4 regions of the Yersinia vastinensis genome follow, and region 3 is predicted to be linked to each of the others. Evidence: predicted binding sites of a transcription regulator. Region 3 holds the regulator's gene; each other region holds the start of a gene.

Region 1 (7,856 bases), 1.9 Mb from region 3:
GGTTGGGCCATCGGCCCGGCGCTTGGGGTATTGGTGGTGGGCATCGGGCCGCAAGCCCCGTTTATTATTTCTGGCATACTGGCGCTATCAGTCGCTCTCATACTGAAATTTAGAATAGACAGCACTGATATGTCGGTTTCTGCACATACGCCAACCGAGTCAGCACCTGATTTTCGTCAGACATTCCGCATTTTGCGCCATGATAAGCGGCTGATCTATTTCACTCTGGGTAGCATGCTCAGTGCCATTGTCTTTGGCCAGTTTTCCGGTTACTTATCGCAATATCTGATTACGGTTTCCGACGCTAAGTTTGCTTATCAAGTGATTGGAGCGGTGATGACCGTTAATGCAACCATTGTGATTACTCTGCAATACCTATTAAGCCGCCGCATGAATCAGCAGAACTTAATGCGCTGGTTGATGCTAGGAACCTTGTTCTTCATTATCGGTCTGTTCGGATTTATGGCGGCTCAAGAGTCAATCCCATTATGGATGTTGGCCATGGCGATATTCTCACTGGGTGAAATTATTGTTATTCCAGTCGAATACATGTTTATCGACTTTATTGCTCCCGCGAATCTTAAAGGCAGCTACTATGGGGTACAGAATCTCGGTCAATTAGGCGGAGCTGTTAACCCGGTATTCTGTGGTTTCTTGCTCGCCTATGCAGCACCCCACATGATGTTCTACATGCTGATTATTGCAGCCATTTTGGGGTTGATGTTTTTCTATCGTGGTTATCAATTGGCGAAAGCACAAGACGCTACAGCCAAATACAGCCGCTCTGATCTGACATAGGCTGCCAGAACTGGTCATGGTAGGCACAACTCCATTAATATTATTCATAATGTGATTGCTAGCACATTACTATCGTTAATTGTATGATGAATGTATTCCGTTACTCAGGACCCTTTTTATGCGCAACGTGACTTCACTTTGCTGGCAGTATCTGCGGGCTTTCGCCATTATCTATTTGTGTCTATGGGCCGGTAAAGCCATCGCTTTGTTGTTGCCTATCACCATTCCTGGCAGCATCATCGGGATGCTGATTCTGTTTGCCCTACTCGCTTCACAGATTTTGCCCTCTACGTGGGTAAAACCGGGTTGCCACTTGCTAATCCGCTATATGGCGCTGTTGTTTGTGCCCATCGGAGTCGGCGTGATGCAATATTATGATCAATTAACCAAGCAATTTGGTCCTATCGTCGTTTCCTGCTTTGTCAGTACCTTGATTGTGATGTTAGTGGTGGCCTATAGCTCCCATTACGTCCATCGTGAACGTAAAGTGATTGGTTCTCCAACCCACACGGAGGAGGACAAATGATCAGCAACTTATGGTGGTCACTGCCACTGACATTAATCGTGTTCTTCAGCGCACGTCGTTTAGCCCGCAGTTTGAAAATGCCATTGCTTAACCCCTTGCTGATATCAATGGTTGTTATCATTCCATTGCTATTGGTTACGCATATGCCTTATGCCAACTATTTTGCGGGCAGTAAAATACTCAATGACCTGCTGCAACCCGCGGTAGTGGCGTTAGCTTTCCCGCTATATGAACAAATACATCAAATTCGCGCGCGCTGGAAATCCATCATCACAATCTGTTTTATCGGCAGTGTCACCGCCATGGTCACCGGCACCGCGATTGCTTTGTGGATGGGGGCAACCCCAGAGATTGCTGCCTCAGTATTACCTAAATCTGTCACCACCCCCATTGCCATGGCAGTTGCGGAATCCCTTCATGGCTTACCTGCTATCAGTGCAGTCTGCGTTATTTTTGTTGGTATTCTAGGGGCCGTTTTTGGTCACAGTCTGCTGAATATATTGCGAATTTCTACCAAAGCGTCGCGCGGTTTAGCAATGGGTACGGCTTCACATGCCCTTGGTACTGCCCGGTGCGCAGAGCTGGATTTTCAGGAAGGGGCGTTCAGTTCGCTGGCACTGGTCATCTGCGGAATTATCACCTCATTGCTCGCGCCATTCCTGTTCCCAGTACTGCTACATTTGTTTGGTTAACATCCTCAACACTGCGACATAAATTTGAGATACATCTCTCATTTGAGATTTTACTTGCATGAATTTCACGTATAACGAGATCTAAATCACACCAAGAAAGCCTCAAGCTGCCTAAAATAGTTTCCCGTTACTATTGGAGAAAACCTTATGCAAGCACGTTTTCAAGCCCCTTGGGCAGATCTTCCCACTTCACTGCAAACCGCACTTGAGCCGATTTTAAGCGCAAACGATTTCCCTGCCATGCTGACAGCAGAACAAGTGAAAACAGTGAAAAGCATCAGTGGGTTAGATGACGATGCGCTGGCATTTGCGTTGCTACCTCTGGCTGCCGCTTGTGCATTGACACCCGTATCCCATTTCATGGTCGGGGCCATCACTCGCGGTATCAGTGGCAACCTCTACTTCGGTGCCAATATGGAATTTGGCGGTGCGCCGCTACAACAGACCATCCACGCCGAACAGTGTGCCGTAACACATGCCTGGCTACGTGGTGAAACTCGTCTGCTCTCTATTACCGTCAATTACACTCCCTGCGGCCATTGCCGCCAGTTTATGAATGAGTTAAATAGCGGAACTGGACTGGATATTCATCTACCCGGCCGCCCAACTTCAACACTGGGGCAATATTTACCCGATGCTTTCGGTCCGAAAGATTTGGCTATCACCACCCTGTTGATGGACCCCGTTCATCACGGCTACAAAGTGGCCCAGGCCGATGCTCTGACACAAGCCGCTCTTGAGGGTGCAAATCACAGTCATGCCCCTTACAGCCTTTCTCACAGCGGCGTTGCCGTTGAAGCGGCTGACGGTACAATTTATGCTGGTCGCTATGCCGAAAATGCCGCATTTAACCCAAGCCTCCCCCCGCTGCAAGCGGCATTAATTCTCGCCAATCTTTCTGGCAAAGATTGCGGTGCGCTGCGCCGCGCAGTACTGGTTGAAAGCAGTAAACCCATGCTCACTCAGTGGGGTGCCACCCAGGCAACCTTGGCCGCATTGGGCTGCACAGATGTCAAACGCGTAACATTTTAATGGAATAACAGCAAAACCGGGGTGACATCACTCACCCCGATTATCACCCTGCCTCACACTTTTGCCGCTAACCGACATATTTAACTAACAAAAGCTGTACATATTTTTCTTATCTTTTAGGATCAGGGCAACGATTTGATAACGTTATAAGAGTAAAATTCATGGAACTTGAATACGAAAGTAAGCGCCCTTTGTACATCCCCTACGCTGGCCCCATCCTATTAGAATTCCCTCTGTTGAACAAAGGTAGCGCCTTTACTAATGAAGAGCGTAGCCACTTCAATTTACATGGTTTATTGCCCGAAGCGGTTGAAACCATTGAAGAACAGGTTAATCGAGCTTACCGACAGTATCAGGATTTCAAAAACGACGACGATAAACATATCTATCTGCGTAATATTCAAGATACCAATGAGACACTGTTTTATCGCCTGCTAGAAGCCCATCTTAGTGAGATGATGCCGATTATTTATACGCCAACAGTGGGTGAAGCCTGCGAACATTTCTCTGATATTTATCGCCGTGCGCGTGGGTTATTTATCTCTTATCCGAACCGTGAACACATTGATGACATGCTACAAAATGCCACTAAGCAGAACGTGAAAGTCATCGTTGTTACTGATGGTGAACGTATTCTCGGCCTTGGCGACCAAGGTATCGGCGGAATGGGCATTCCTATTGGTAAATTGTCACTTTATACCGCATGTGGAGGTATCAGTCCGGCTTATACTTTGCCAGTGGTATTGGATGTCGGCACCAATAACCCGCAACGCCTGAATGACCCACTGTATATGGGCTGGCGCCATCCGCGTATCTCCGGTGATGAATATTATGCATTTGTCGATGAGTTCATTCAGGCTGTAAAACGTCGCTGGCCGAATGTGTTGTTGCAGTTTGAAGACTTTGCCCAGAACAATGCAACCCCACTGCTGAACCGCTACCGCGATGAACTGTGCTGTTTCAATGATGATATTCAAGGAACAGCCGCGGTCACACTCGGTAGCCTAATTGCTGCCAGCCGTGCTGCTGGGAGTCAGTTGCGCGACCAAACTGTCACTTTCCTCGGTGCAGGATCCGCCGGCTGTGGTATTGCTGAACAGATCATCGCCCAAATGATTTCAGAAGGGCTGAGTGAAGAGCAAGCACGTGCACGTGTCTTTATGGTCGACCGCTTCGGCCTGTTAACCGACAAATTACCTAATTTGCTCGACTTCCAAAGCAAGCTAGTACAAAAAAGTGAAGCGTTACAAAGTTGGGACTCGAACAGTGATGCGATTTCCCTGTTGGATGTAGTCCGTAATGCCAAGCCAACCGTCCTAATCGGTGTTTCTGGTCAACCGGGGCTGTTTACCGAAGAACTCATTCGTGAAATGCACAAACACTGTGCTCGCCCGATTGTCATGCCATTGTCTAATCCAACATCACGAGTAGAGGCGCGGCCGGAAGATATTATTAACTGGACCGAGGGAGCTGCACTGGTCGCCACCGGTAGTCCATTCTCACCGGTCAGCTATAAAGACAAGTTGTACCCGATTGCGCAATGTAATAACTCGTATATTTTCCCCGGTATTGGTTTGGGTGTACTGGCATCAGGAGCCAAGCGCGTTACCGATGGCATGTTAATGGCCGCCAGCCGGGCATTGGCCGATTGTTCACCACTAGCACTTCACGGTGAAGGGGCATTGCTGCCAAATATTGATGATATTCGAACCGTCTCCATGAGTATTGCGATGCAAGTAGGGAAAGCAGCACAGTTGCAAGGTGTCGCCATCGTGACTTCTGAAGAAGCATTGAAAAAAGCCATTGACCATAACTACTGGCAACCACAATACCGCAGCTATAAACGCACTTCGTTCTAAATATTAACCGGCCTGTACATAAATACGGGCCGGTTAATCTATTCGTGAATATCTCAAACAGTAATAGAACAATAGAAATGCCTTAAAGTCATTGACGTTACAACAAGGCAGCCAGCGCACTTATCCCGATGAGCTTACATCAGTAAGTGATTCGGGTAAGTGAGCGCAGCGAACACCGTTGTGGCGTCAAGGACGAAGGGTAGAATGGCTTGCGTGGCAACGACAGGTACAGTAGCCTTGCAAATATTACTGTGAATTGAACGCATCGAAGGCCTGAGAATGTGGAAACGCCTGATAATTAGCCTAATTACCATCGCAGGATTGCTGATGGTGACTGCTATTGCGCTCGATCGCTGGATTAGCTGGAAAACGGCTCCTTTTATCTATGATGAACTACAAGATTTACCCCATCGGCAGGTTGGCGTTGTGTTGGGAACCGCCAAATATTACCGTACTGGCGGTATTAATCAGTTTTATCAATACCGCATCCAAGGGGCAATAAACGCCTATAACAGTGGCAAAGTCAGCTACTTATTGCTCAGTGGCGACAATGCGCTACAAAGCTATAATGAGCCGATGACCATGCGCCGTGATTTGATTGCCGCAGGTGTGGCACCGGCTGACATTGTGTTGGATTACGCTGGTTTTCGTACTCTGGACTCCATAGTACGTACCCGAAAAGTTTTTGATACTAATGATTTTATTATCATTACTCAGCGTTTCCATTGCGAACGAGCACTGTTTATTGCCTTGCATATGGGGATTCAGGCACAGTGTTTTGCCGTGCCTTCACCGAAAGATATGCTCAATGTCCGGGTTCGTGAGATTTTTGCCCGCCTCGGTGCACTGTCTGATCTCTATATTCTGAAACGTGAACCTCGCTTTTTGGGGCCATTGATCCCAATTCCAGCTGTTCACGTCATCCCCGATGACGCACAAGGTTACCCGGCCGTCTCACCAGAACAGCTTGTCGAGTTGGAACACCGGCTGACAGAAGAAAAACAAAAAAGTCAGTAACTTTAGTTTTGTCATTAGGGTGCATCGGGAATATTAGTGACTTTCCCGTTGCCCCAAAAACGCCCGCACATCATTCTCAACCTCCCCCATCTCCTGCAAGAGTTGCAATGTTTCCAGCGCCTCATCTTCATCCAAACGGCTCATAGCAAACCCCACATGCACCAAGACCCAATGGCCAATTAATGCCAAGCTGGCCTGCTCATCCGCCGCCACCAGCATAATGTTCACTGAACGGCGCACACCACAAACATCCACCCATGCAGTCCCCAGTTGAGCATCGTCCAATGCGACAATTTGCCCTGGAATGCCTATACACATAGTTCGACTCCCACCCAATCGGTGCTGGGTTTTATCAGCACAAAAAATAAATTCATTCCACCTCCAGCCGCTTGATCATCACGCCGTCATCTGCCGCTCCTATCTGTAAATGACTTCCGGCACACAATGGGCAACGTGTCACTTTACTGCTGAGTAAGTTGACATGCTGTTGGCAGTCATGGCACCACACCTGTGACGGCTGTTGGCTCAAATGCAAAACACAACCTTCCGCCAAAGTGCCTCGGCAAACCAATTCAAAACAGAATGCTAATGCTTGCGGCTCGACACAAGAAAATGCCCCGGTTTCTAGCCAAACCCCAGTTATCTTCTGCGCACCGTGCAGTCTGGCTTGCTGCTCCATCATGGTAATCGCGTTTTGGCACAAGGTAATCTCATGCATGACTGTGCTTCCTGTGTTGATATCCCTCGCAAAAGTAATGCAAAGAAGATGCCAGCAATACAGTGGTTTTTACCTGTCTGAAATTCAATTTAATTAATTGATAAATAACGTTATTAACCAACTTTATTTTACAGTCTACTCACCTGATAAACCGTCACTGTCGAAGTGTCATCACTAAACAGTCGTTTCGTCACTAATGTCGACACATAGCCACAGCAATCACACTGTTTTTACTGCCTTTTAAATTTCAACGCGTTATCTACCACACTCCTAACGCACAGCGGGTGGGGCTTCATGACTCTTTTACCTCCGCGCATGCCGTACTGGCACAGAATATGCTTTGGAGCTGAGAAATGATTTCTATTGGCCTGACTGTCACCAGTTTTTTGTCCCGGAGGGTATGGCTATGAACCGCTTTGTTATTGCGGAGTCGAGGCTTTGTATTGGATGCAATACCTGTATGGCTGCATGCAGCCAAGTGCATAAAGCCAAGGGTTTACAACAACACCCCAGATTGACCGTCATGCGTAATGCCACGGTGACCTCCCCCATTCTCTGTCGCCACTGCGAGGATGCATGGTGCGCGCGGGTTTGTCCGGTCAATGCAATTACCCTTACGAATAATGCCGTCGAATTGAATGAAACTACCTGTATCGGCTGCAAGCTCTGCGGGCTTGCCTGCCCGTTTGGTGCGATTACTCCTGCAGGCAGCAAACCATTGTCTGTGCCAGAAACCTTCCCTGACTCTATTCCCATGACTGAATTGTCCGATGTTCCTTTCAGCCCGGCCAATATGAACCCATTTCTTGTCTGGAATGCCGGCGTGCGAATTGTCGCGGTGAAATGTGATTTATGCAGCTTCCTACCTCAAGGGCCGGAGTGTGTGCGGGTCTGTCCAACCAATGCCTTAATGCTGGTTGATGAGCACAGCATAGAACAAGCGAATCGCGCTAAACGTCTGGCAGCCGCCGGTGGGTTTGCCAATGACCTGCCCTTTATGGCCGTAGACACTTCAGCCCCCCTCTCTCACGAGGAGCAGAAAAGATGATGAACTCTCTGGAGCTATTGTGGCTCTCCTTACTGCTCTATCTGGCTGGCGCACTGTTCTCCCTACTGCTGGCACGCCGCGAAACGTTGGCAATCTATGCCGCCGGATTGGCCTCATTATTAGGTGGCGCTGCCGGTCTGCTCGCCGCCGCCCCAACACTGCTTGG
Region 2 (7,856 bases), 990 kb from region 3:
CCAGTGCTATTCCGGGGTTGTATCGCCAAGGCGTTGAGCTAGACGGCGTAAGTTATCAGGATGGCGGAATCAGTGATGCTATTCCTGTCGAAGAGGCTTATCGGCGTGGGGCGGATACCATTGTGGTCATTCGAACCGTACCTTCGCAGGCTTATTATACACCGCAATGGATGAAGCGGATGGAGCACTGGTTGAGTGAAAGTAGCTTGCAACAACTGGTGCGCATTATGCAGCAGCATGAGCAGAGCTATCATCGTATCCAGCAATTCATTGAGAAACCGCCAGGTGATTTGCGTATTTTTGAGATTTTCCCTCCGAAACCACTGGCGAGTAGCGCACTGGGTAGTCGGGTTGCAGCCCTAAACCGGGATTACCATTTAGGTCGTCGCTGTGGCCGCTATTTCTTGGCAACGGTTGGACACTGGTTACTGCCACAAGATCAGATGGACTCCGCTGAAATCAAAGAGAACAAGCCTTCGATCTCCCTTTCTCGCCGTATGATCCAGCCACAAGATATTAACCAGACAGATGAGATGGCCGAGTTGATCGACACTGATGAGTCCACTTTTGATATCAATCAGTCGCCAGATATCATCACATCGGTTGATACTGCAAACGCCACAGGAAATCATCTTTCTGCTCAAATGACGGTGGCAGACAGTGGGCTGATTATTCCCACCACGACACGCAATAAAAAGAAACCGCTACCCGCGGAGATCATTTTGCCTGCGGGCGTGGCGAAAACTAAAGGTGATACAGCCTAATGGCGCAAACTGGCGAGCCGATGCCGTATTTTGTCGATACGCATTGTCACTTTGATTTCCCCCCCTTTAGCGGTAGAGAGGTTGCCAGTTTAGCCAGTGCTGCACAGGCGAATGTGCAGCAAGTCATTGTGCCCGCGGTCAGCGCAGCTTACTTTTCTCGTATTGTTGATTTGGCTGCGAACTACCCGCCGCTCTTCGCCGCGCTCGGTATGCATCCACTCTATATTGCCCAACATCAGGAAGCTGATTTAGCGCTGCTGGCATCATTGCTGGAGAATAAAACGGAAAAATTGGTGGCGGTGGGGGAGATTGGCCTAGATCTCTACATGGATGAGCCGCAGTTGCCATGTCAATTAGCGTTATTACGCGCTCAGTTGACGCTAGCCAAACAGCATGATTTGCCGGTGATATTGCACTCGCGCCGCTCGCACGATCAGCTCGCTTCCGCCTTGCGTAAAGCTGACTTGCCACGCACGGGCGTAGTACACGGTTTTGCCGGGAGCTTAGCGCAGGCGCAGGCATTTATTCGTATGGGCTATTACATTGGCGTGGGCGGTACCATCACTTATGAACGAGCGCAGAAAACACGAAATGTCATGGCAACATTACCGCTGTCAGCATTGTTGTTAGAGACCGATGCCCCGGATATGCCCCTTGCGGGTTTTCAGGGGCAGCCTAACCGGCCAGAGCGGGCGGCAAATGTATTTGCCGTATTATGTGAATTACGCTCAGAAACACCACAAGAGATTGCTGCCCATCTATTGGAGAATAGTCAGCGTTTATTCCAGTTGCCGCCAGTCGAGAAATGCGTTCTGTAGACTGAGCGAACACATGCAAATCACACTAATAGTTAGTCTGCTTTCACCTACCTCACTTTTATAATGTGATGTTAATCACATTAATTGTCTAACAGTTGCTTCCAGTTGTGTTTATTTGTGACAGAGATTGTTTGATAGCGAGATCATGCCAGTATAATCCCCTCCACACACATTATTTAAATATAAATCATTAACAGGATTATCGACATGCTCATGAGTTTAGTCGGAATGGCAGTACTGATATTAATAGCCGTGCTTCTTTCAAGCAATTTTAGGGCGATTAATATCCGCACTGTAGTTGGGGCATTTATTATCCAGGTTGGTATTGGTGCGCTGGTGTTATATGTGCCAATCGGTCGTCGTATCCTTGGCGGGATGTCTCAAGGGGTAGCGAACGTTATTGCATATGGTAATGACGGTATTTCATTTATGTTTGGCGGGCTAGTTTCCGACAAAATGTTTGAAGTTTTTGGCGGCGGTGGTTTTGTATTTGCCCTGCGCGTATTACCCGTTATTGTTTTCTTCTCTTCACTAATCGCCGTTTTATATTATCTCGGCATTATGCAGCTTGTGATTAAGGTATTAGGTGGCGGGCTGCAAAAACTTTTGGGCACATCGCGTACCGAATCTCTTTCTGCGACGGCGAACATTTTTGTCGGCCAGACCGAAGCCCCATTGGTTGTACGCCCTTACATCTCTACCATGACGCAATCTGAATTGTTCGCTGTAATGTGTGGTGGTTTAGCCTCGGTTGCGGGTTCAGTATTGGCCGGTTATGCGCAAATGGGGGTGCCATTAGAATATCTGATCGCCGCTTCCTTTATGGCCGCACCCGGTGGGTTATTGTTCGCGAAATTAATGGTGCCAGAAACTGAAAAAACGCACGATAAAGTCGATGCTATTACGCTGATTGATAAAGACGATCGCCCTGCTAACGTTATTGATGCCGCGGCATCTGGTGCGGCTTCCGGTATGCAACTGGCACTGAATGTCGGGGCAATGTTATTAGCCTTTATTGCATTGATTGCATTGCTCAATGGGATTTTGGGCGGGATTGGCGGCTGGTTCGACTATCCGCAGCTGTCAATGGAATTAATTCTCGGCTGGGTATTCTCGCCAATTGCTTATCTGATCGGCATTCCGTGGGATGAAGCGATGGTGGCTGGTTCCTTTATCGGCCAGAAGATCATTGTGAATGAATTTGTGGCGTTTATGAACTTTGGCCAATATCTCCAGGCCGAAGAGTTAGTGAAAGCCGCAGGTTTGCAGGTGCTTTCTGAGCATTCAAAAGCCATTATTTCTTTTGCTCTCTGTGGTTTTGCCAACTTGTCATCTGTCGCTATCTTGTTGGGTGGGTTAGGCAGTATGGCACCTAATCGCCGCCATGATATTGCACGCTTTGGTCTGAAAGCCGTAGCCGCAGGGACGTTGTCGAACTTAATGAGCGCGACTATTGCCGGTTTCTTCTTGGCTCTCTGATTAAGTTTGGTGACTTGATACTGTTCGGTCATCAGTAGGGCGAATGGACCGCGCTCATCACCGTCATATACTGTATGTATGTGACGGTTTTGTGTGTTTTCCGCGCCCAAACTTTCGGTATTACTCTCATTTATTCGTATTGTGGTTCATATCAATAATCAGGTGGATTCCTGCCCATAAGCTATTCTTGATGCGAGTGGGCATTTACTGTCTTTAAGGCATAAATCAGGTTATTTTGTGACTTTAATCACATATAATACTGTTGCGTTACAAGTTGCTATCAATTTATGTGAATTTGAACACATCTCATGACCGTGTAACGTGTTCAAATAGAGCTATAAGTTAGTGCGGTGAGATGGATCTCAATTGCTCCCCAAGGGTTATCTCCGTGGGGCTATCTTCAAGGAACCAAGTCCGCTCGCCAACGTATTGAGCAAGATAGTTTTTTTCATCATCAAAGAGGTCTAAATGATCTCTTTGTCCGCTCATAAATACATACTCAGTCTTGGTAATGTGCCGGGACTGAAATAGTGTTGGAGAGTTTTATGACCGATTTAACCGCCTGTGCGAGTCTAAAAGATTATGCTAAACGCGCACTGAGTTTGATGGATTTAACCACCCTGAATGACGACGATACCGACGACAAAGTTATTGCTTTGTGTCATCAGGCAAAAAGCCCTGCTGGCAATACGGCAGCAGTCTGTATTTATCCTCGCTTTATTCCTATTGCTCGTAAAACATTACGTGAGCAGGGAACACCTGAGGTCCGTATAGCCACGGTGACCAACTTCCCTCATGGCAATGATGATATTGACATTGCGCTGGCTGAAACCCGCGCCGCAATTGCCTATGGTGCAGATGAAGTGGACGTGGTTTTCCCTTACCGTGCCTTAATGGCGGGTAACGATAAAGTGGGCTTCGAATTAGTCAAACAGTGCAAAGATGCCTGTGCTGACGCGAACGTGTTGTTGAAAGTGATTATTGAGACTGGCGAGTTAAAACAAGAACATTTAATTCGTCAGGCTTCTGAGATTGCTATCAAAGCAGGGGCTGATTTTATTAAAACCTCCACCGGTAAAGTTCCCGTCAATGCCACGTTGGAAAGTGCCGACATCATGATGCGTACCATTCGTGACTTGGGTGTCGGGGAAACCGTCGGCTTCAAGCCCGCCGGTGGCGTACGTACCGCTGAAGACGCTGCACAATTCTTGCAACTGGCCGATAAATTGATGGGTGACGGTTGGGCTGATGCTCGCCACTTCCGCTTTGGCGCATCTAGCCTGTTGGGCAGTTTGTTGACAACTCTGGGTCATCAGAGTGAGAGCAACACCAGCGGTTACTAGCGGTTATCGCAGACTTTGAACTGAGCAGATGCATTGTGGGCTATTTTGCCCACAGTGTGGCTTTTTCCATATTTATGCCCCGGCCTCGAGTGTGAGGGGCGTATGTCAAGCAGGGGGATGCCTTGTTTCTGGCACAAGAAATTATCCGTAAAAAACGCGATGGTCAGCCACTGAGCGAAGAAGAAATTCGTTTCTTTATCAATGGTGTTCGCGACAACGTCGTTTCCGAAGGTCAAATAGCTGCTTTGGCGATGACCATCTATTTCCATGATATGAGCATGCCAGAACGTGTGGCACTCACCATGGCAATGCGTGACTCTGGCACCGTGCTGAACTGGAAGAGTCTGAACCTCAATGGCCCAATGGTGGACAAACACTCCACTGGCGGTGTCGGTGATGTCACGTCTCTCATGCTTGGCCCGATGGTTGCTGCCTGCGGTGGCTATGTCCCGATGATCTCTGGCCGTGGTTTAGGTCACACTGGCGGGACATTGGATAAATTGGAAGCGATTCCTGGGTTTGATATTTTCCCCGATGACAGCACATTTCGTAAGATCATTCAGGATGTTGGTGTTGCCATTATTGGCCAAACCAGCTCATTGGCTCCGGCAGATAAGCGCTTTTATGCCACCCGTGATATCACCGCAACAGTGGACTCCATCCCACTGATTACCGCCTCTATTTTGGCCAAGAAACTGGCTGAAGGTTTGGATGCGTTGGTGATGGATGTCAAAGTCGGTAGTGGTGCTTTTATGCCGACTTATCAGCTATCTGAAGATCTGGCGCAGGCTATCGTTAGTGTCGCGAATGGTGCAGGGTGTAAAACTACGGCGCTGCTGACCGACATGAACCAAGTGCTGGCATCCAGTGCCGGTAATGCGGTAGAGGTGCGCGAAGCCGTGCGCTTCCTGACGGGCGAATATCGTAACCCGCGGCTGCTTGAAGTGACGATGGCCCTGTGTGTGGAAATGCTGCTGTCGGGTGGATTGGCACAGGACGATGCCGATGCCAGAGCCAAGCTGCAAACGGTATTGGACAACGGCAAAGCGGCGGAAGTTTTTGGCCGCATGGTGGCGGCACAAAAAGGCCCGAGTGATTTCGTCGAACGTTATGACCATTACTTACCCGCAGCCATGTTGAGCAAGCCAGTATTTGCCGAACGCCCGGGGATTATCACTGCGATGGATACGCGTGCACTTGGTATGGCTGTCGTTTCCCTTGGGGGAGGCCGTCGCCTTGCATCAGACCCTATCGATTACAGTGTGGGTCTGACCGATATGGCCCGTTTGGGGAGCCGTGTTGACGGTCAGCAACCACTCACTGTAATTCATGCCAATAATGAAGATGATTGGCAACTGGCGGCAGATGCGGTACGAGCAGCTATTACTTTGGGTGATAAAGTGCCGGAAGAAACCCCCGTGGTTTATCGCCGTATCACTGAATAAACGCCATATTTTATGGGACGCCGCTACGCGTGCGAACCGATGCAGGAGAGAATGATGAAACGTACATTTATTATGGTATTAGACTCATTTGGTATTGGCGCTAGCGCCGATGCTAAGAAATTTGGCGACGAAGGGGCTGATACGTTGGGCCATATCGCCGAGGCCTGCGCCCGTGGTGAAGCCGATATTGGTCGTAGCGGCCCATTGAAATTGCCTAACCTGTGCCGTTTAGGTCTGGGTAAAGCTGCCGAAGAATCGACCGGTAAATTCCCGGTAGGTCTGGATAAGAATGCAGATATCATTGGTGCTTATGGTTATGCCAGTGAGTTATCTTCTGGTAAAGACACGCCATCAGGCCACTGGGAAATTGCTGGCGTACCGGTCTTGTTCGACTGGGGTTATTTCAGTGATGTGGAAAACAGCTTCCCACCAGAGTTACTGGATAAACTGGTCAAACGCGCCAATTTGCCGGGTTATTTGGGCAACTGTCACTCTTCAGGCACCGTGATCCTTGATCAACTGGGTGAAGAGCACATGAAAACCGGAAAACCGATTTTCTATACCTCTGCCGACTCGGTGTTCCAGATTGCCTGCCACGAAGAAACATTCGGTTTGGATCGCTTGTATGAGTTGTGTGAGATTGCTCGCGAAGAACTGACCGAGGGCGGTTACAATATTGGTCGTGTGATTGCGCGCCCGTTCATTGGTGATAAACCGGGCAACTTCCAACGTACTGGCAACCGCCACGATCTGGCTGTTGAACCGCCAGCACCGACTATGTTGAAAAAACTGGTGGATGAGAAGGGCGGCGAAGTGGTGTCTATCGGCAAAATCGCCGACATCTATGCGCATGTTGGGATCACGCATAAAGTGAAAGCCACAGGTCTGGATGCCTTGTTTGATGCCACTATCGAAGAGATGAAGAAAGCCGGTGACAACACTATCGTGTTCACTAACTTTGTTGATTTTGACTCTTCTTACGGTCACCGCCGTGATGTTGCAGGCTATGCCGCGGCTTTGGAATTGTTCGACCGCCGTCTACCAGAGTTAATGGCGCTGGTGAAAGAAGATGACATCCTGATCCTGACGGCAGACCATGGTTGTGACCCAACTTGGCCGGGCACCGACCATACTCGTGAGCATATTCCGGTCTTGGTTTACGGTCCGAAAGTTAAGCCGGGTTCACTGGGGCACCGTGAAACCTTTGCCGATATTGGGCAGACGGTTGCCAAGTATTTTGATTTGTCACCCATGGATTACGGAAAAAGTATGCTGTAGGGCCAAGTTGGGCGTGGGCAGTGCTAAGAATCCTCGCGTACTGCGTGTACGCACCGGTTTTTGCGCGCTGGCCGCACCCAAACTGCCTATGCTCATCTAGGTCTTCTAGTTAATAGAATTCTACTGAATTGGGATTGTGGGAAAACACTAACATTTCAGTGATATAAATTTTAATTATCTGATTTTTAAGGAAAGTGATTATGGCAACGCCACATATTAATGCTGAAATGGGTGATTTCGCTGACGTTGTTTTGATGCCAGGGGATCCACTGCGTGCAAAGTTTATCGCAGAAACCTTCCTGAAAGATGTGCGCGAAGTGAACAATGTGCGCGGCATGTTGGGCTTCACCGGCACCTATAAAGGGCGTCCAATCTCTGTGATGGGCCACGGCATGGGGATCCCGTCCTGCTCCATTTATGCGAAAGAGTTGATCACTGATTTCGGTGTAAAGAAAATTATTCGTGTGGGTTCCTGTGGCGCGGTGCGTGCTGACGTTAAACTGCGCGATGTAGTCATCGGCATGGGCGCGTGTACGGACTCCAAAGTCAACCGCCTGCGTTTTAAAGACCACGATTACGCGGCAATTGCTGATTTTGAAATGACCCGTAACGCGGTTGATGCAGCTAAAGCGAAAGGGATTGATGTCCGTGTGGGTAACATCTTCTCCGCTGACCTGTTCTATACGCCAGATCCACAAATGTTTGATGTTATGGAAAAATACGGCATTT
Region 3 (7,856 bases):
TTTGGCTAATTCGTTAACAGCAGGAGCCCAGACATAAGCGCCATCAATATCTCCCCGTTGCCAAGCCGCTGCGATAGCGGGCGGCTGCAAGTTGAGTATAGTCACCTGATCTGGCTTGATACCCCAATGCTTCAACGCAGCCAGCAGGCTGTAATGGGTGGTTGAGATAAAAGGCACGGCAATGCGCTTACCGATGAGATCCTGCGGGGTTTTGATCTCTTTTTTCACCACCAGTGCTTCAGAGCTGCCTAATTGTGAAGCCAGTAGGAAAACCTCAATCGGAACATTTTGACTGGCGGCTACCGCCAGTGGACTGGATCCAATATTGCCAATCTGCACATCACCCGAGGCTAATGCTCTGACCACGCTTGAGCCGCTATCAAATTTGCGCCAATCCACCTTGGCCCCAGAAAGTTTGGCAAAGCTGTTATCCGCCTGAGCCACTTTTGCCGGTTCAGCGGAGGTCTGATAAGCCACAGTCACATCAACCGCATGCGCACTGGTCACCACCAGTGACAGCGCCAACAATGCACTACCGGATCGTAAGAAACCGCGAATTGCGGTAGAAGAAAAGGTTATCGCCATGGTTCACTCCGCTCATTTAACTCTGTGTCATTCGCTGTTATTGCGACCCTAAGCGCACCCGGCGCTCTGAGATGACAGTGTTACCTGAAGGAGTAATATGACAAAAGGAATAAAAAAATATTCTTTATTCCCTTATGTGATAAGAAAATACGGAAGAGATAGTCTACAACGTTAAGCCAGAAGGGATATTTCACCTTTTAAAAATATGCGGGCATCACCGGCAATCAAGGTGCGATCACCCGCTAATGTGCAGAATAACTCGCCGCCACGGGCAGATATCTGACGGGCATGCAGTGACGTTCTTCCCAACCGAGCCACCCAATAGGGCATTAACGTACAGTGAGCAGAACCGGTCACCGGATCTTCATTGCTGCCAAGGGTAAAGTAGCGAGAGACAAAATCCACCTGATCACCCGGTGCCGTGACAATCACACCGCGGCCAGTATAGGCAATCAGCGCTACGATGTCGGGCTGTAACTGTCGCACTTGCTGCTCGTTTTCCAATACGACCAACAGAGACTTTGCCTGCCATAACTGCTCAATTTTGGCTCCGAGCAGTGCCGCCAACTCAGTCGAAATAGCAATTTGTTCCGGCGGCAGTGAGGGGAAATCCAGCGACAATCGACCAAAATTATCTTCATCACGTTTGACGTGTAAATCACCACTGGCACTGCGAAAACAAATATCTCGCAGACCGGGATTCACTAGACTGAACATCACATGTGCCGCCGCCAACGTGCCATGACCGCATAAATCCACTTCACGTTCTGGCGTAAACCAGCGAATCGCCGATTTATCCCCTTCATCCCAGACAAAACTGGTTTCTGGCAGATTAATTTCAGCCGCGATGCTTTGCATCTCTTCTGTTGAAAGTGGTTTTTTCAACAAATAGACCCCAGCAGGGTTACCGGAAAGCCCTACACCGACAAACGCATCCACATGAAAATAGTTATAAGCCATCAATTTGCCCCGATGATTGGCTAATGCCAAATCAACAACACACAGGCCGCCGTCAGCAAGCCCATCGAAATATTAAAAGTAAACCAAGCGCGGCGGCTGCGTAGCAGGCGGCCAATTAAGGTGCCGAACCCCAGCCAAATAATCCCAGCGACCAGATTCACCATAAACATACCAAGACTTATCATGACGATAGAATGATTATAGGCCGCTCCCGCCATACTGAAGCTGGCGACCGAACCTAATCCCATCAACCAGGCTTTTGGATTGAGGAATTGCAATAACCAGCCTTGATACAAACGCAGTGGCTTTGGCGGGACGATGTTGGTTTCCAACTTTTCATAAGCCGAGGTGGCAATTTTCCATGCCAGCCACAACAGATACAGACTACCCAGAATTTTCAGTATCAAGTGAATAGATGGATAGATAAGAATCAGGCCACCCACCCCAAAAGCCACCAGCAGTAACATGCTCTGCATGCCTAACATAATGCCAAGCATCAGCCAGATAGAGCGCATAAAACCAAAATTGGCCCCGGCAGAGGTGAGCAACATATTGTTCGGACCCGGGGTAATAGCTGCAACCCAAAGAAAACCTATCATTGAAAGAAATAAACTCAGTTCCATGAGACGGGTGCCTCTCACCCAAAATGATGCGCGATATACCCATGAAGCTAACAGTGTGCTATTGATCACACAAGAGCAACAACATGATTTCCATTCATCATATGCATGAAATATTCCGTCCACTGGCCGGTGCCAGTAACCCACATCTACAAACACTGCTACCGCGGCTGGTCAGGCGGCGTGTGCGACTGCAACCTTTTTGGCAACGACTGGAATTACCCGATGGGGATTTTGTCGACTTAGCCTGGAGTGAAAATCCTGAGCTGGCGCGCGATAAACCTAGGCTGGTGTTATTCCACGGTTTGGAAGGAAATTTTTACAGCCCCTATGCCCACGGTTTGCTGCGCGCATCCCAAGCCAAAGGGTGGTTGGGTGTGGTGATGCATTTTCGCGGATGCAGTGGCGAGCCAAATCGTAAGTCACGTATTTATCATTCCGGTGAAACAGAAGATGCCCGTTTTTTCCTGCGCTGGTTACGGGAAAATTATGGTCAGGCGCCTACCGCTGCCGTCGGCGTCTCATTAGGGGGCAATATGCTGGCCTGCTATTTGGCTGAACAAGGGCAGGATAGTCTGTTACAAGCCGCCGTCGTAGTTTCAGCCCCTCTCATGCTGGAGCCATGCGCAAACCGGATGGATCAAGGTTTTTCCCGCGTCTATCAGCGCTATTTACTCAACCAGTTAAAGCTGAATGCTACCCGCAAGCTACTGCATTACCCCGGTAGCTTGCCATTGGATCTGATTCAGTTGAAAGGATTACAGCGAATCAGAGATTTCGATGATGTGATAACAGCGAAAATACATGGCTTTAATGATGCCGTGGATTACTATCGCCGTTGCAGCGCCCTACCGCTGCTGCCGAAAATCACAACACCGCTGCTGATCATTCATGCCAAAGATGATCCTTTTATGACGGCCGAGGTTATCCCGAACCTGAGCGAGTTACCGGATAATATTGATTATCAACTCACTGAACATGGCGGCCATGTGGGTTTTGTTGGCGGCTCATTAAAACACCCACAAATGTGGCTGGAACAACGCATTCCCACTTGGCTTTCCCCTTATCTGGAGCAGCAGTCATGATGATTCCCTGGCAGCAAATCGACAGCGAAACGCTGGATAATTTGCTGGAAGCTTTTGTGTTACGTGAAGGCACTGATTACGGCGAACATGAGCGATCGTTAGCACAAAAAGTTGAGGACGTGCGTCGCCAATTGATGAGTGGAGAAGCGGTGCTCGTGTGGTCCGAGTTACATGAAACCATCAATATCATGCCACGCGGCGCATTTCGGGCCGGCGTCGAAGAGTCGCCATAATACTCACTGGGTCACGACGGCCTGCAAGTAAAAATCAGGGTGACAAGCCAGACACTTTGCCCTAAAAATAACCATTAACGATAAAAAAACAGGCAATTGCAGCCCGTCCACTCAATGGAGTTATAGCTAATATGTCAACTAAACATCCGGTTATCGCCGTTACCGGCTCAAGTGGCGCGGGGACGACAACGACCAGCTTGGCGTTTCGCAAAATTTTCCAGCAATTGAATATCCGTGCGGCACAAATTGAAGGCGATAGCTTCCATCGCTATACCCGCCCTGAAATGGATGCTGCCATCCGTAAAGCCCGGGATCAAGGCCGACATATTAGCTATTTTGGCCCAGAGGCCAATGACTTTGGTCAGTTAGAAGAAAGTGTTTCACAATACGGCGAGCATGGCACGGGTCGCTCACGTAAATATTTACATACCTATGATGAGGCTGTGCCCTATAACCAAGTTCCGGGCACTTTCACACCATGGGAGGCATTGCCGGAACCGACTGATGTCCTGTTTTATGAAGGGCTGCATGGCGGAGTCGTTACCGAGCATCATGATGTGGCTAAACACGTAGACTTATTGGTTGGTGTGGTGCCCATCGTCAATCTGGAGTGGATTCAGAAATTGGTGCGCGATACCGGCGAGCGCGGCCATTCTCGTGAAGCAGTGATGGATTCTGTGGTGCGCTCCATGGACGATTATATTAATTACATCACGCCGCAGTTCTCACGCACGCACATCAACTTCCAGCGCGTCCCCACCGTCGATACTTCTAACCCCTTCGCCGCCAAAGCCATTCCTTCACTGGATGAAAGTTTTGTTGTTATTCACTTTAGAGGTTTGGATCAAATCGATTTCCCCTATTTACTGGCGATGCTTCAAGGGTCATTTATATCGAACATCAATACGTTAGTCGTGCCCGGCGGGAAAATGGGGCTAGCAATGGAGCTGATTATGGCCCCGCTCGTCCAGCGACTATTGGAAGGTAAAAAGATTAATTAATATCCTTGGTACTTGAAGTCGCAACCAACATCTTCGCAGCTTCAAGTACGTAGGGTTTGCTTATGCGATTTCGCGGATTTCAAAACTGTGGGTAATTGTTGCCGCTTTTCCCAACATCAAAGAAACCGAGCAATATTTTTCAGCCGACAACTGAACAGCACGCTCAACAATTTTATCGGTCAGATCTTTGCCGCTGACAATAAAGTGTAGGTTGATTTGCGTAAACAAACGTGGCGCTTCTTCCCGGCGTTGTGAAGTTAAGGTCACTTCGCAATCACGCACATCGTTACGCCCTTTTTGCAAGATAGAAACAACATCAATTGCGCTACAGCCGCCTGCTGACATTAATAGCATTTCCATTGGGCTTGGTGCTTTGTCTCCCGCATTCCCATCCATCAAAACTTGATGACCTGAGGCGGATTCACCCAAAAATGTCAGCCCCTCAACCCACTTTACTCGTGCCTGCATAACTCTTGCTCCCGGTTAAATTTTCTATTTCAGACTACCCTTTCATTTACAAACTCGCAATGTAACCCGATGTTCATCATGCTGAAGCGATACAACACAAGACAGTCGCCTCATCCTGTGCTACAAACAGAATCGAAAGTGTTGTTTCTAGAATTAAATAGGGTAGCTTCTCAATACTCAGTGAAGGGTTTCTATCCGGTACGTATCTTGGCTATACCTTTCGGCAGTTGAGCAAATTAATATGCTAAGAGAAAGTGTATTTTATAAGCACGCCGCGCAGGGAACTCTGAGCCCTGTTAAGTTAGGCAGCGATAACAACAGAGGATAACAGCGAATGGTTCTCGGCAAGCCACAAACAGACCCGACTCTCGAATGGTTCCTGTCTCATTGCCATATCCACAAATATCCATCGAAGAGTACGCTAATTCACCAAGGTGAAAAGGCCGAAACGCTTTACTACATCGTGAAAGGCTCCGTTGCGGTGCTTATCAAAGATGAAGAAGGTAAAGAGATGATTCTCTCCTATTTAAACCAAGGGGATTTCATCGGCGAGCTTGGATTATTTGAAGAAGGCCAAGAACGCAGTGCTTGGGTTAGAGCAAAAACCGCCTGTGAAGTGGCTGAAATTTCTTACAAAAAATTCCGCCAGCTAATTCAGGTCAATCCAGATATTTTGATGCGCCTGTCTTCGCAAATGGCGAGTCGCTTACAGATTACGTCTGAGAAGGTGGGTAACCTCGCTTTCCTTGATGTGACTGGGCGCATTGCACAAACGCTGCTTAATCTGGCAAAACAACCTGATGCCATGACCCACCCAGATGGGATGCAGATTAAGATTACCCGCCAGGAAATTGGTCAAATAGTTGGCTGCTCCCGCGAAACTGTGGGGCGGATACTAAAAATGCTGGAAGATCAGAACCTGATCTCCGCACACGGTAAAACGATTGTCGTTTACGGCACTCGTTAATTCCCCATAAACCGGTGCCGATACCCTCGGCACCGGTTTTCTTCGCTGTATGATCAATAAATCTCTGGGGCCTAGATGAAGTGGCAACGGCTTATTTATCATCCTGAAGTGAACTATGCACTCCGCCAAACATTGGTTCTCTGCCTGCCTGCTGCACTGGGCTTTGCCATTGGCGATCTGCGGATGGGATTGATGTTCTCCCTGATACCCGCATGCTGTAATATTGCCTCGTTAGATACCCCACACCAGCATTTTTTCCGCCGCCTGATTATTGGCGGTGCGCTCTTTACCTTGTGCAGCTTCCTGACTCAACAGTTATTGTTGTGGGATATTCCACTGCCTTGGGTGATGTTGGGACTGGCATTGGTTCTGGGTGTTTCAGGGGCCATCAGCCCGCTCAATGGCCGCATGTTGCCTGCGGCGCTAATTGCTGCCATCTTCAGCCTGAGCATGGTGGGTCGCGCTCCCATCTGGCAAGCGCCATTAATGTGCGCCGTGGGGACCCTTTGGTACGGCGGTTTTACTTGGATTTGGTTCCGATTATGCAAAGACCAACCTATCCGCGAACCTTTGAGCCAGCTTTATCATTTATTGGCGGATTATTGCGATGCTAAATTCAGTTTGTTTGATCAGCATCTTGAGCCAGAAAAATCCCTACCGCCATTGCTCGACAGACAGCAAGGTATAATGGATAAAGTTAATCAGCTTTATCAGCAATTTAATCTGTTATCTAATGCGACGAAAACTGAACAAAAACGGCTAGTGAGCTTGTTCCAGATGGCGCTCGATTTACAAGAGCACATTACTGCGGCACTCAATCAGCCAGAAAAAGTGCAAGAGCTGATTGAGCAAACACCAATAATCACAGTTCTTCACCGCAATATGGATCAAATTTCGACCCAGATGCGAACCATTGCTGACGATATTCTCTATCACCATCGCGCTAAAGAACATTTCAGTGCTGGCAATGCGCTAGTCGAGCTGGAAGAGATTGCCCAACAACATCCAGACAATTCCGTGGCGCAATTTTGCTATTACCACATCAGCCATGTGACTCAAATCCTGAGTGATCGCCGCCCACAATATGACCGAGACTTGATGGCCAGCCAGTTATCCCAGCCTCTCTGGCCAGCATTTATCAGCTATTTATCGTTGAAATCCAGTCCATTGCGTGATGCGGCTCGTATGGGTGTCACTCTGGCAGCAGGGAGCTACATCGGTACGCTTATCCACTTACCTAAACCATACTGGATCTTGCTCACCATCATGCTGGTCACGCAAAACGGGTATAACGCGACCAAGATACGGATTCATCACCGTGCTATGGGGACGTTAATTGGGTTGATATTGGCGGCGGGTTTATTGCACTTGCAGATGCCGGAAGGGACAACCCTAAGCATCATGTTAGTCATCACCCTGCTCTGCTATCTGGTGCAACGCAAAAACTACGGTTTGTCCGTTATCGGCAGAACCATCACTACAGTGTATATCTTGCAGCTATTGACCGGAGAAGGGGCTGACTTCTTAGTTCCACGTTTACTCGATACCTTGATAGGCTGTGCTTTGGCCTTTGCCAGTGCCTTGTGGCTGTGGCCTCAGTGGCAAAGCGGCTTACTGCGTAAGAATGCGCATCAAGCACTTGATAGCTATCAGAAAATCTTACGCTTGCTACTGACACCTCATCCCAATATTGGCCAACTGGCCTATGAGCGACTTCAGGTGAATAAAACCAGTAACGCGGTGCTAAGTTCACTGAATCAGGCCATGCAAGAACCAGGATTTAATTCAAAATATTTGGCAGACATGCGGCTTTGGTCAACCCACAGTGAGCTTATTGTGGGGCATATCAATGAGATGACAATTCTGGTGCGAGAGCATCCACTAACCGAATCAGCTACCACCTCCGACAGTGCTCATAGCCTGATGAGCATCAAGGT
Region 4 (7,856 bases), 240 kb from region 3:
TAATCTAGGGTGTTTGATCTGTGGAGAATTAAACAGAACGCTGCCACTGCATTGTTAAAATCGTATTTTTAGTTTCTGCATTATAGGCTCTCTCGACGACGACAAATCCTTGCTTGCGATAAAAGTGGTAGGCTCGGCGGTTTTTTTGATACACCTCCAGTGTCAGCGCGTTATAGTGTTGCTGGATATGGTTCATCAACTTCTTACCAATGCCTTTCCCGTGGAAAGACTGCTCAACAAATAGCGCCCCCACCAATTGCTCTTCGAGAATACTGATAAATCCAACAAGCTTATTATTATCAGCGGTCGCTTCCCTATGTTCCCCCGGTTGCCAATACACCCAAGTACGCGCAGCGGGAAGATAAGTATGTCGGACTAACGGGGCGCTTTCATGCCAATATTGTTCGGCAATAAAAGGGTGAGCGGCGATAGTGCTGGTCAACCATAATTGCATCAGAGGATCGAGATCCTCTGGTTGATAAGTTCTAATCATTTCGCCGCATTATCCGGATGACAGAAACAGCTTGCCAGATGATCGTTCACCAGACCGCTAGCTTGCATAAATGCATAGCAGATAGTTGATCCAATAAACTTAAATCCACGCTTTTTCAGTGCCTTAGACATAGCATCAGAAATAGGTGTTGTGGCTGGGCATTCCGCCAGACACCACCAATGATTAATTTTTGGCTCACCCTCAACGAAACTCCAGATAAAGCGTGAAAAATCTTCTCCATTGGCTTCCATGGCTAGATAGGCTTGGGCGTTGGTAATAATGGCTTGGATTTTACCCCGATGCCGAATAATACCGCTGTCTAGCATCAATGTTTCTATCTCCTGTGGCCCCATTTTTGCCACCTGCACCGGATCAAAATGGTGAAAGCATTGGCGGTAACGCTCGCGTTTTTTCAGCACGGTTATCCATGAAAGTCCTGCTTGTTGCCCTTCCAGACACAACATTTCAAATAGCGCTTGGCTATCCGTGCGTGGGATCCCCCATTCCGTGTCGTGATAAGCGATATAGAGCGGGTCTGTCGTGACCCAGCCGCAGCGTTGTAAATCCATATTCATAACTCCAGTAGGGGACCTATCATGGGATGATCGCTGTTCGTCGGATGATTAGCAACCAACAAACCCACACTTTGGTAGTGACGCTATAGAGGAGATTTATTAGTTGGAAACTAATGAATGGTCTGTTTTATCGACAAATTCACCCTGATTCTTGCATCTTGCCGGATTCTGGCTGTATATCTTACGGTCAACGGGTATACTGACCCATTCCATTTTAATCCACTTGTATCGCGTGCGAATCCAACATGCAAAAGTTTGATACCAAGACCTTTCAGGGCCTGATCCTGACGTTACAGGACTATTGGGCGCGCCAAGGCTGCACCATTGTTCAACCACTGGACATGGAAGTCGGCGCGGGTACTTCCCACCCAATGACCTGCCTGCGCGCACTTGGCCCAGAGCCAATTGCTGCCGCTTATGTACAACCTTCACGTCGTCCGACTGATGGTCGCTATGGCGAGAACCCTAACCGCCTGCAACATTATTATCAGTTTCAGGTGATCATTAAACCTTCACCAGACAACATTCAGGAACTGTATTTAGGTTCCTTGAAAGAGCTGGGTCTGGACCCGACAATTCACGACATTCGCTTTGTCGAAGATAACTGGGAAAACCCAACATTGGGTGCCTGGGGTCTGGGTTGGGAAGTGTGGCTCAATGGTATGGAAGTGACTCAGTTCACTTACTTCCAGCAAGTGGGCGGTTTGGAATGTAAACCGGTCACCGGCGAGATCACCTATGGTCTGGAGCGTTTGGCAATGTACATTCAGGGCGTAGACAGCGTTTATGACCTGATCTGGTGCGACGGCCCACTGGGTAAAACCACCTACGGCGATATTTATCATCAGAATGAAGTGGAGCAATCCACCTATAACTTCGAATATGCCGATGTGGACTTCCTGTTCTCCTGCTTTGAGCAGTATGAGAAAGAAGCTCAGTCACTGTTGGCACTGGAAGTCCCGCTGCCGTTGCCAGCTTATGAACGCATTCTGAAAGCGGGCCATACGTTTAACCTGCTAGACGCACGTAAAGCCATCTCGGTGACCGAGCGTCAGCGCTATATTCTGCGCATTCGTACGCTGACCAAAGCTGTCGCCGAGGCTTATTACGCCTCCCGCGAGGCGTTGGGCTTCCCTATGTGCAAAAAGAATCAGAACTAAGAGGCTGTCATGACTCAACAGACTTTCCTGGTGGAAATCGGCACGGAAGAGTTGCCGCCGAAGGCTCTTCGTTCTCTGGCCGAATCTTTTGCTACCAACTTCACCACTGAATTGGACAATGCCAATCTGCCTCATGGTGAGGTGGTTTGGTATGCCTCACCACGTCGTTTGGCGTTAAAAGTGGTTAATTTAAGTGCGGCTCAGGCCGATCGTGAAGTTGAAAAACGTGGCCCTGCCATCGCACAAGCTTTTGATGCTGAAGGCAAACCAAGTAAAGCAGCTGAAGGTTGGGCGCGGGGCTGTGGTATTACGGTGGATCAGGCCGAGCGTTTGGTTACCGATAAAGGCGAATGGCTGCTGTATCGCGCTCATGTAAAAGGGCAATCCGCGCAGTTGTTGCTGGCGGGGATGGTCAATACGGCACTGAGCAAACTGCCTATTCCCAAATTGATGCGTTGGGGTGATAAAGAAACCCAGTTCGTCCGTCCGGTCCATACCGTAACTATGCTGCTCGGCAGCGAATTGATCCCCGGCACCGTGTTGGGTATCGATTCAGACCGTATTATTCGCGGTCACCGTTTTATGGGCGAAGCCGAATTCACCATTGATAATGCTGATCAATATCCGCAAGTGTTAATGGAGCGCGGCAAAGTCATCGCTGACTATGAATTACGTAAAACTATCATTAAACGTGATGCAGAGCTGGCGGCGCAAAAAATTGGCGGTGTTGCTGATCTGAGTGATAGCTTGCTGGAAGAAGTCGCGTCACTGGTTGAGTGGCCGGTGGTGTTGACGGCTAAGTTTGAAGAGAAATTCCTGGCTGTTCCTGCGGAAGCGCTGGTGTACACCATGAAGGGTGACCAGAAGTATTTCCCAGTGTATGACAAGGCCGGTAACTTGCTGCCAAACTTCATTTTTGTCACCAATATCGAATCTAAAGATCCGCAGCAAATTATCTCTGGTAACGAGAAAGTTGTGCGCCCACGTCTGGCGGATGCTGAGTTCTTCTTTAACACTGACCGTAAAAAACGTCTGGAAGACAATTTACCGCGCTTGGAAACCGTGCTGTTCCAACAGCAACTGGGGACTTTGCGTGATAAAACCGATCGTATTCAAGCGCTGGCCGGTTGGGTTGCTGCACAAATTGGTGCAGATGTTAACCATGCTACCCGTGCCGGTTTGCTGTCCAAGTGCGACCTGATGACCAATATGGTGTTTGAATTCACTGACACCCAAGGTGTCATGGGGATGCATTACGCCCGTCATGATGGTGAAGCTGAAGATGTCGCGGTTGCGCTGAATGAGCAATATCAACCGCGGTTTGCTGGTGATGACTTGCCGTCTAACCCAGTGGCTTGTGCATTGGCGATTGCCGACAAAATGGACACGCTGGCCGGTATTTTCGGCATAGGTCAACATCCGAAAGGCGATAAAGACCCATTTGCGCTGCGTCGTGCGGCATTGGGTGTGCTGCGTATTATCGTCGAGAAGAACTTGCCGCTGGATCTGCAAACCTTGACCGAAGAAGCTGTGCGTTTGTATGGCGCCAAGCTGACCAATGCCAAGGCAGTCGATGAAGTGGTTGAGTTTATGCTGGGCCGCTTCCGCGCTTGGTATCAGGAAGCCGGTTACAGTGTCGACACCATCCAAGCTGTTCTGGCTCGCCGTCCAACCAGACCGGCTGATTTTGATGCCCGGGTGAAAGCGGTAACGTATTTCCGCACGCTGGATGCTGCTGCGGCATTGGCTGCGGCGAATAAGCGTGTGTCGAATATCTTGGCGAAATCTACGGATACCTTAAAAGACCGTGTAAATGCCGCGGTACTGAAAGAACCTGCCGAATTGCAGTTTGCTACTCACCTGATTGTGCTACGTGACCAACTGGCACCGTTGTTTGCTGACGGTCGCTACCAGGAAGCATTGGTTGAGTTAGCGGCGCTGCGTGAAAACGTCGATGCTTTCTTCGATAACGTGATGGTGATGGTCGAAGACGATGCGGTGCGGGTTAATCGCCTGACCTTATTGAGTAAGTTACGCGAGCTGTTCTTGCAGGTTGCTGATATTTCGCTGTTGCAGTAATCCTGTACTCGGCTAATCACAGGGGAGCGTATATCGCTCCCCTTAGCTATTCTTATCTGTGGGTGTGAGCGATAAGAGTAGGATTTTGTGAAAATAAGTACTTATTACAGGAGTAGTTTCACATGACTTTTGCATTGAATACGACCCGATATTCACGTTGGTTTGCGCCATTGCTGGCATTCCTGGTGGTGTTCCAATTGACCGCCTGCGGCGATAAAGAACCAGAGCAACGTAAAGCTTTTATTGATTATCTGCAAAACACCGTCATGCGCAGCGGGATGAAGCTGCCGACGTTGAGTGAAGATCAAAAGCAGAAATTCGGCCCTTATGTCAGTGATTACGCGATTTTGGTGACTTTTTCACAGCAACTCGGTAAATCCGTGGATGCCAGCCTGACGCCTGCTATCGCGCAAATCAATGAGATTCGTGTAGCACAAGACTACCTGAATAAGCGTGACGTGTTGCAGCAATCAGCGGGTGCTCTGAACCTGTTAGTGCAACAGATTCGTACCGCTAAAACACAAGCCGATAACGCAGTGGCGGCGTTGAAGCAGCCAGATGATTTGAAAGTGGTGTTTAATAAAGTGTTTGAAAACGTAGTGACTCAGCCGACCAATGTGTTGATTCCAGCTGTTCCGGTCGTTTCCTCCTTTGTGCAAGATTTGGCACAGGTTGGTGATTTCCTGCAACAGCAGGGCAACCAAGTCACGTTTAATAATGGCGGCGTTCAATTCCAAACCGCACAGCAGGCTGCACAGTACAACGCAATGATGGCTAACTTGGTGGCCAAGTATCCAGCAATGATGGCAGCACAGAAAAGTGTCTTGAATATTATTCAGTAATGTTTTGAGTTTTGATAATGGGGGGCCTCTTGGCCCCTTTTGTCATTCTGCACTGAGGTTCCAATTCAACTTTAAAACCAAAAAGTCTGACGTTCATTTACCACTGTTGTTTTATTACACATTTCCTAAATGGTTTGCCCCACCATCAACATTAGATGGACTAATGTCTCATCTCTCCGCTGTGCGCAAAAATAACTTGTGATTAACATCACATTTTAAAAACAAAGTCTCCACTTAAAAATGTGATTTTAATCACGTTAAATGAGGTTTTTAGCTTAAAAATTATCCTCTGTGGCTTTCTTACACTTCAATATTGTGATCTTGATCACCAAATCCACCCCGATACTGGTATGTATAGTGTGATATTCATCACATAATTGGCGTGAGCTACGCGTGGCTAAAGGAGCATGCTAAAGTTTGTTTTGCATACAGTGTGTTTGTATCCGATAACACCGGCGGGTTTTGCAGAACTGCCTCAACAAAACAATTATATCGCGCTCTTATTGCTAGCGCGTACCAATAGGGGTGTTTTATGTTTTCACCAGACGCAAAGGTCAGAATTCAAAATTTTGGCCGATTCCTCAGTAACATGGTTATGCCCAATATCGGCGCGTTTATCGCCTGGGGTATTATTACCGCACTGTTTATACCAACGGGTTGGCTGCCAAATGAAACGCTAGCCAAACTGGTTGGCCCGATGATCACTTACCTGCTTCCACTACTGATCGGTTTTACCGGTGGTCGTTTAGTCGGTGGCGATCGTGGTGGTGTGGTGGGTGCTATCACCACCATGGGGGTTATCGTTGGTGCGGATATGCCAATGTTCCTCGGTGCGATGATTGCAGGCCCATTAGGTGGCTGGGCAATCAAGCGCTTTGACCGTTGGGTTGACGGTAAAATCAAAAGCGGCTTTGAGATGCTGGTTAACAACTTCTCAGCCGGCATTATCGGTATGCTGTTGGCGATTTTGGCCTTTATGGCGATTGGCCCATTGGTAGAAGTGCTGTCTAAAGTGTTGGCCGCAGGCGTGCATGTCATGGTGCGGAATAACCTGCTGCCATTGACGTCTATCTTTGTTGAACCGGCTAAAATCCTGTTCCTGAATAACGCCATTAACCACGGTATCTTCTCACCTCTGGGCATCCAGCAGGCGACAGAAACCGGTAAGTCTATCTTCTTCCTGATCGAAGCTAACCCAGGCCCAGGTTTGGGTGTGTTGATGGCTTATATGTTCTTCGGTAAAGGTAACGCCAAGCAGTCTGCTGGCGGCGCGGCGATCATCCACTTCTTCGGTGGTATCCACGAAATCTATTTCCCATACGTTCTGATGAACCCACGCTTATTGCTGGCGGTCATTCTGGGCGGTATGACTGGCGTGTTTACTCTGACTCTGCTGAACGGCGGTCTGGTATCTCCAGCTTCTCCTGGTTCTATCCTGGCAGTATTGGCGATGACACCTAAAGGTGCCTATTTCGCTAACATTGCTGCTGTAGCCGCAGCGTTTGCCGTGTCTTTCGTGGTGTCAGCTATCTTGCTGAAAACCTCTAAAGTCAAAGACGAAGATGAAGATAGCCTGGAAGACGCAACTCGTCGTATGCAGGATATGAAAGCGCAATCTAAAGGCGCACAAGCAGCCAATGCAGCCGCTGCTGCAGGCGACTTGAGTACTGTGCGTAAAATCATCGTTGCTTGTGATGCGGGTATGGGATCTAGTGCCATGGGTGCCGGTGTGTTGCGCAAAAAAGTGCAAGATGCAGGCCTGAAGTATATCTCTGTCACTAACTGTGCTATCAACAACTTGCCGGAAGATGTGGACTTGGTTATCACGCACCGTGATTTGACTGAGCGAGCGATGCGCCATGCACCGCAGGCACAGCATATCTCATTGACTAACTTCCTCGACAGTCAGCTGTATAGCAACCTGACGGCACGTCTGGTTGAAGCCAGTGACGCTGCGACGAAGGCTCAGAAAGTCATTGAAACGCTGGATGATAGCTTTGAACCCTCAGAAGCTAATCTGTTCCGACTGGGCGCAGAGAATGTCTTCCTCAATCAGCATGCGACGGAGAAAGAGCAGGCGATTCGCTTTGCTGGCGAGCAGTTGGTGAAAGGGGGCTATGTTGAGCCAGAATACGTTGAAGCGATGTTGGAACGTGAAAAACTGACCTCCACTTATCTGGGCGAATCTATTGCCGTACCACACGGTACGATTGAAGCGAAAGATCGCGTGCTGAAAACCGGTGTTGTGTTCTGTCAATACCCTGACGGCGTGCGCTTTGGCGAAGAAGAAGACGAAGTGGCGCGTTTGGTTATTGGTATTGCAGCTCGTAATAATGAACACATTCAAGTTATTACCAGCCTGACAAATGCGCTGGATGATGATTCTGTTATTGAGCGCCTCAGTAAAACAACCAGCGTACAAGAAGTTCTGGATTTGCTGGGCGGTAAAAAGTAAGCAAGCCATAACTGAATAGCGATAGCGGTTATCCGGTGGTGCCGGGTAACCATCGCAATCTGAATAGGGTCGTTGGGAGTAAACGGCCCTTTTACAGCAAAAGGTAACGAATATGAAAGCATTGCATTTTGGCGCAGGTAATATTGGCCGGGGATTCATTGGTAAACTTCTTGCTGATGCCGGTGCGCAACTGACTTTCGCAGATGTTAACCAACCCCTGTTGGATGAGCTGAACAAACGTAAGAGTTATCC

The links. The regulator CRP, encoded in region 3, controls carbon source genes, mostly activating them, when cyclic AMP is high. The targets are predictions, from matches to a motif close to ATGTGANNNNNNTCACAT.
Region 1: the regulator CRP is predicted to act here: its motif matches at 2,091-2,108, upstream of cdd (cytidine deaminase).
Region 2: the regulator CRP is predicted to act here: its motif matches at 3,349-3,366, upstream of deoC (deoxyribose-phosphate aldolase).
Region 4: the regulator CRP is predicted to act here: its motif matches at 5,507-5,524, upstream of ACIOG0_RS00130 (PTS mannitol transporter subunit IICBA).

The regions. Positions count from the first base shown of each region.
Region 1 covers NZ_CP173260.1:3,130,688-3,138,543, forward strand. Annotated here, with positions in the region: gene ACIOG0_RS14600 (MFS transporter) at 1-798, shown strand, start outside; gene ACIOG0_RS14605 (CidA/LrgA family protein) at 917-1,324, shown strand; gene ACIOG0_RS14610 (CidB/LrgB family autolysis modulator) at 1,321-2,016, shown strand; gene cdd (cytidine deaminase) at 2,164-3,048, shown strand; gene ACIOG0_RS14620 (NAD-dependent malic enzyme) at 3,210-4,907, shown strand; gene sanA (outer membrane permeability protein SanA) at 5,187-5,924, shown strand; gene ACIOG0_RS14630 (HypC/HybG/HupF family hydrogenase formation chaperone) at 5,958-6,242, opposite strand; gene hypA (hydrogenase maturation nickel metallochaperone HypA) at 6,295-6,642, opposite strand; gene ACIOG0_RS14640 (4Fe-4S dicluster domain-containing protein) at 7,049-7,690, shown strand; gene hyfB (hydrogenase 4 subunit B) at 7,687-7,856, shown strand, end outside.
Region 2 covers NZ_CP173260.1:4,021,216-4,029,071, reverse strand. Annotated here, with positions in the region: gene ACIOG0_RS18620 (patatin family protein) at 1-764, shown strand, start outside; gene ACIOG0_RS18615 (TatD family hydrolase) at 785-1,582, shown strand; gene ACIOG0_RS18610 (NupC/NupG family nucleoside CNT transporter) at 1,790-3,061, shown strand; gene deoC (deoxyribose-phosphate aldolase) at 3,607-4,404, shown strand; gene deoA (thymidine phosphorylase) at 4,527-5,849, shown strand; gene deoB (phosphopentomutase) at 5,904-7,127, shown strand; gene deoD (purine-nucleoside phosphorylase) at 7,328-7,856, shown strand, end outside.
Region 3 covers NZ_CP173260.1:262,228-270,083, reverse strand. Annotated here, with positions in the region: gene tauA (taurine ABC transporter substrate-binding protein) at 1-585, opposite strand, end outside; gene ACIOG0_RS01025 (PhzF family phenazine biosynthesis protein) at 757-1,545, opposite strand; gene ACIOG0_RS01020 (LysE family translocator) at 1,566-2,168, opposite strand; gene ACIOG0_RS01015 (hydrolase) at 2,270-3,250, shown strand; gene ACIOG0_RS01010 (YheU family protein) at 3,247-3,483, shown strand; gene ACIOG0_RS01005 (phosphoribulokinase) at 3,615-4,484, shown strand; gene ACIOG0_RS01000 (OsmC family protein) at 4,545-4,952, opposite strand; gene crp (cAMP-activated global transcriptional regulator CRP) at 5,287-5,919, shown strand; gene ACIOG0_RS00990 (YccS/YhfK family putative transporter) at 5,995-7,856, shown strand, end outside.
Region 4 covers NZ_CP173260.1:26,593-34,448, forward strand. Annotated here, with positions in the region: gene ACIOG0_RS00105 (N-acetyltransferase) at 29-493, opposite strand; gene ACIOG0_RS00110 (DNA-3-methyladenine glycosylase I) at 490-1,062, opposite strand; gene glyQ (glycine--tRNA ligase subunit alpha) at 1,314-2,228, shown strand; gene glyS (glycine--tRNA ligase subunit beta) at 2,238-4,307, shown strand; gene ACIOG0_RS00125 (DUF3053 domain-containing protein) at 4,430-5,149, shown strand; gene ACIOG0_RS00130 (PTS mannitol transporter subunit IICBA) at 5,682-7,604, shown strand; gene ACIOG0_RS00135 (mannitol-1-phosphate 5-dehydrogenase) at 7,717-7,856, shown strand, end outside.